DNA from 2 places in the Geobacillus stearothermophilus ATCC 12980 genome. Region 1 is predicted to be linked to the other one. Evidence: predicted binding sites of a transcription regulator. Region 1 holds the regulator's gene; the other holds the start of a gene.

What was found. Region 1 encodes Rex, which represses fermentation and respiration genes when NADH is low (regulators of the CRP and FNR family bind a similar motif). Its sites were predicted from a motif close to TTGTGAAATATTTCACAA; they were not measured.
Region 2: the regulator Rex is predicted to act here: its motif matches at 1,191-1,208, upstream of QSJ10_RS02570 (cytochrome ubiquinol oxidase subunit I).

The regions. Positions count from the first base shown of each region.
Region 1 is NZ_CP128494.1:226,962-229,364, reverse strand. Features, by position in the region: gene tatC (twin-arginine translocase subunit TatC) at 1-632, opposite strand, end outside; gene tatA (twin-arginine translocase TatA/TatE family subunit) at 653-805, opposite strand; gene QSJ10_RS01295 (redox-sensing transcriptional repressor Rex) at 823-1,464, opposite strand; gene moaC (cyclic pyranopterin monophosphate synthase MoaC) at 1,480-1,968, opposite strand; gene abc-f (ribosomal protection-like ABC-F family protein) at 2,064-2,403, shown strand, end outside.
Region 2 is NZ_CP128494.1:464,605-467,007, forward strand. Features, by position in the region: gene QSJ10_RS02565 (SpoVR family protein) at 1-1,065, shown strand, start outside; gene QSJ10_RS02570 (cytochrome ubiquinol oxidase subunit I) at 1,353-2,403, shown strand, end outside.

The sequences.
Region 1 (2,403 bases):
GACAACACATCCGGCGGCGTAATGGCGGCCGCTAAAATAAGCAGCGCCAAATACGCATACTTGCGGATGCGAACAAGAAGCTGCGGCGTAATAAGCCCTAAGCGGGTGAAAAACAGGACAACAATCGGCAGCTGAAACACGATGCCAAACGGCAGCACGAGCTGCAGCAAAAACTGAAAATATTCATTAATGCCGATCATCTGTTGAATGCCGAGCCGTTCCGCCAGCTGATTCATAAACCGGACGACAAATGGAAACAAGACGAAATACGCAAAACCAACCCCGGCTAAAAATAGAATGATCGATGCTGGAATGTAGCTGAGCGTTGCTTTCCGCTCTTTTTCATACAGCCCCGGACTGACAAACGCCCAAATTTGATACAACAGCACCGGAGCAGTCAGTACAGCGGCGATGACAAAGGCAAACTGAAAATACACTTTAATCGGATCGGTGAGGCGGAACGCGTTCATCGTCAGCTGTTTCGCTTCCGCAGTGTGCTGCAAATACACAATGACGTCATCGACAAAAAAGAAGCTGGCTACAAGCGCCGCAACGAAAAAGAGAAGCACGATGATCAGCCGTTTCCGCAGCTCTCCGAGGTGTTCATACACGGACATTTCTTTGTCATTCATCGTTTCCCCATCCTGCCTTGTCATCGGTCGGTTTTCGTTTCTTCGTCATCAGCGAGCCCTTTTGTGGCGTCTTTAAACTCGCGAAGCGACTGGCCGAACGACCGCCCCAACTCCGGCAGCTTTTTCGTGCCAAACAGCAACAAAATGACAAGAACGAGCAACAAATATTTCATGTGTTGTTCTCTCCTTTTTACGATGGCGATGGATAGTTTTTCAAAAAATAGACGAGCGACTGCAGCTCAATGGCTAAATCGATATGATGGACACGAATATGGTTCGGCACGTTCAACCGCGCCGGAGTAAAGTTTAAAATGCCTTTAATTCCTTGCGCGACAAGGCGGTCGGTCAGCGCTTGAGCCGCGGCGGCCGGCACGGTTAAAATCGCGATCGGAATGTCGCCGCGAAGCCGCTCCTCCAGCTCATCGAGATGATAGACCGGCACCCCGCCGACTGTCGTTCCGACCTTCCGTTCATCGACATCAAACGCCATGACAATTTTCGTGTTGTTATTTTTCGAAAAGTTGTAGTTTAAAAAGGCGGTGCCTAAATTGCCGACGCCAAACAAGGCGACTTCGGTCACCTCATCCTCTTCAAGCGTCTGGCGGAAAAACGACAACAAATAATTGACATTATACCCGTATCCCTTTTTGCCAAGCGCGCCAAAATACGAAAAGTCGCGGCGAATTGTCGCCGGATCGACTTTCACCGCCTCGCTCAGCTCGGCGGAGGACACGCGCTGCTTCCCTGAGGCATGTAAATTTTTCAAAAACCGATAGTATAACGGCAGACGCTTGGCAGTCGCCTGCGGGATTTTCGGTTGTTCGTTGCTCATCGTTTCATCCCCCAGCTAATCGGTTTTCCGTCGATAATGGCCGGACTTCCCGCCCGTTTTTTCGACCAAATACGTTGGACCGATCGTCATTCCTTTATCGAGCGATTTGCACATGTCGTACACAGTCAATGCGCATACCGAAGCCGCCGTCAGCGCTTCCATCTCCACTCCTGTGCTCCCTTTCGTTTTGACCGTCACGGTAATCACAAGTTTATACGCTTCCGCCTCTTTTTCCCAAGCAAAGGCAATATCGACGCCTTTTAACATAAGCGGATGGCACATCGGAATAAGATCGGCCGTTTTTTTCGCCGCCATGACCCCGGCCACCTGGGCTACCGCCAGCACATCACCTTTCTCAATGGCATTGTTCGTCATCTTTTCGTAAATCTCTTCATTGACGGTGACGCTCGTTCTCGCCACCGCTATCCTGATCGTATCTTCCTTGTTCGTAATGTCGACCATTTTCGCCCGGCCTTGTTCATTGAAATGCGTAAACGATGACAAGACAATCTCCTCCATTTATCACTATACACCATTTTTCGTTATCTGTCTTTGACCGTTTTCGCGACTTACGTTAAACTATTCGCGAGGTGACGGACATGATCATTTTGCAAGTGAATGGACTCACGAAATATTTTGGCGCTGACCTTATTTTATCGAATATAAAACTAGAAATACAGTCCCGCGCCCGCATTGCTCTTGTCGGCCGCAACGGCGCAGGCAAATCGACGCTGCTGAAGATCATCGCCGGCGAACTTTCTTCCGACAGCGGTGAAATCATCAAGCCAAGCCATATCAAAATCGGCTATTTGGCGCAAAACAGCGGGCTCGACTCGTCACGCTCCATTTGGGACGAGATGCTGGACGTATTCGCGCCGCTCCGGGCGATCGAAGCGCAGCTGGCAGAGCTCGGCGCCCAGCTTGGCGACCCGGATCTGC
Region 2 (2,403 bases), 240 kb from region 1:
AACACGAAGCGCGATATGGTGGAAAGCATGGCGGCGACAGCGGAGCGGATCAAGCATTATGAACATCAATACGGAAAATTGGAAGTGGAAAAATTTTTGGATGCCGTCTTGGCCATTCAGGAGCATATCGATCCCTCGCTCCTGCGGCCGAAGCTGTCATGGACGTGGGAAGATACGGAAGTGTACGAAGAGGAGGAGCCTCCGAAAACATCGACGCCGTACGACGATTTATGGTCGCTTGACGAGCGAGACAAACTGAAAACGCCGCCGCGAAAAAAACGGCGCAAGTTTCCGCCGCAACCGGAAAAAGATGTGCTATTGTTCATTGAAGAATACAGCCGCGAACTGGAGGATTGGCAACGCGACATTTTAACGATGATGCGCGAGGAAATGCTTTATTTTTGGCCGCAGCTGGAGACGAAAATCATGAACGAAGGATGGGCGACGTATTGGCATCAGCGCATTTTGCGCGAGATGGATTTGACGAGCGATGAGGCGATTGAATTTGCGAAACTGAACGCCAACGTCGTGCAACCGTCGCGCACTGGCATCAATCCGTATTATTTAGGACTGAAAATTTTTGAAGACATTGAAGAGCGGTGGAACAACCCGACTGAGGAGATGAAAAAATACGGCGTCAAGCCGGGGTCGGGGAGGGCGAAAATTTTTGAAGTGCGCGAACTCGAATCCGACATTTCGTTTTTGCGCAACTATTTAACGAAAGAGCTCGTTATGCGCGAAGATATGTATTTGTTCCAAAAACAGGGGAAAGAATATAAAATCGTCGACAAAAACTGGGATCATATCCGCGACCAACTCGTCAGCATGCGGGTAAACGGCGGATTCCCGTATATCACGGTCAATGACGGCGATTATATGCGCAACGGAGAGTTGTATTTGAAGCATTGGTATGAAGGAATCGAACTCGATCTGAAGTATTTAGAAAAAGTGCTCCCATACATTTATCAGTTGTGGGGCCGTCCGGTCCATATGGAGACGGTCGTAGAGGAAAAGCCGATATTGTTTACGTATGACGGGAAAACGGTGCATCAGAAATATTTATAACATGAGGGCAGGGATCTCCTGCTTTTTTTGTTTGTCACGATGAATATGTGAAAAAATGACACAAATTATTCAAAATCATGTCGGATAGCGTCCCCGATTTTATGAAATAATATGAAGTGGATAATTTGTGATGATTGTCACAAATTCTTCACCACTGTTTGTTCGCTCGGGGGGGGTGGATATGTGGAAGCGGCATGAAAAAACGCTTGTGTTCGTTAGCTTTGCTGTTGCGACTATTGTCTTGCTTTCCTTGATTGGTCGCTTGTTTTCATAAGGGGGGATGAATCGTGAACGGTTACGATCCGGTGCTGCTTAGCCGTATTTTGACGGGATTGACGCTGACGGTCCACATCATTTATGCCACGATCGGCGTCGGGGTTCCACTGATGATCGCCATTGCCCAGTGGGTTGGGATTCGCAAAAATGATATGCATTACATCTTACTCGCTCGCCGCTGGACGCGCGGTTTTGTCATCACCGTAGCGGTCGGCGTGGTGACAGGAACAGCGATCGGCTTGCAGCTGTCGCTTTTATGGCCGAACTTTATGCAGCTGGCTGGCCAAGTGATCAGCTTGCCGCTGTTCATGGAGACGTTCGCCTTCTTTTTTGAAGCCATTTTCCTCGGCATTTATTTGTATACATGGGATCGGTTCGAAAATCAGAAAAAACATTTGCTTTTGCTTATCCCGGTGGCAATCGGGTCTTCAGCATCAGCCATGTTTATTACGATGGTGAACGCGTTTATGAATACGCCGCAAGGGTTTGAATTTAAAAACGGCGAGCTTGTCAACATCGATCCAATCGCGGCTATGTTCAACCCAGCGATGCCGACGAAAGTCGCCCATGTGCTGGCGACTTCGTATATGACGTCAGCATTCGTGCTTGCTTCGATCGCCGCTTGGCATTTATGGAAAGGCAATCGTCACATTTATCATCGCAAGGCACTTCATTTAATGATGAAAACAGCTTTTATTTTTTCGGTAGCCAGTGTATTGATTGGCGACTTATCGGGCAAATTTTTAGCCGAATACCAGCCAGAAAAGCTGGCGGCCGCTGAATGGCATTTTGAAACGAGCTCCCACGCGCCGCTCGTGTTGTTTGGCATGCTGACAGAGGATGGCGAGGTGAAGTATGCCATTAAAATCCCATATGCGTTAAGCATTTTGGCGCACAACCACCCGGGGGCGGTTGTGACCGGGCTGAACGAATTTCCGGAAGATGAACGCCCACCACTGTACATTCATTACTTATTCGATGTGATGGTCACGATCGGGGTGTTTTTAATGGTTGTCGCAGCCGCGTATTGGCTCGGATCGATTTTCCGCTGGAAGTGGACGG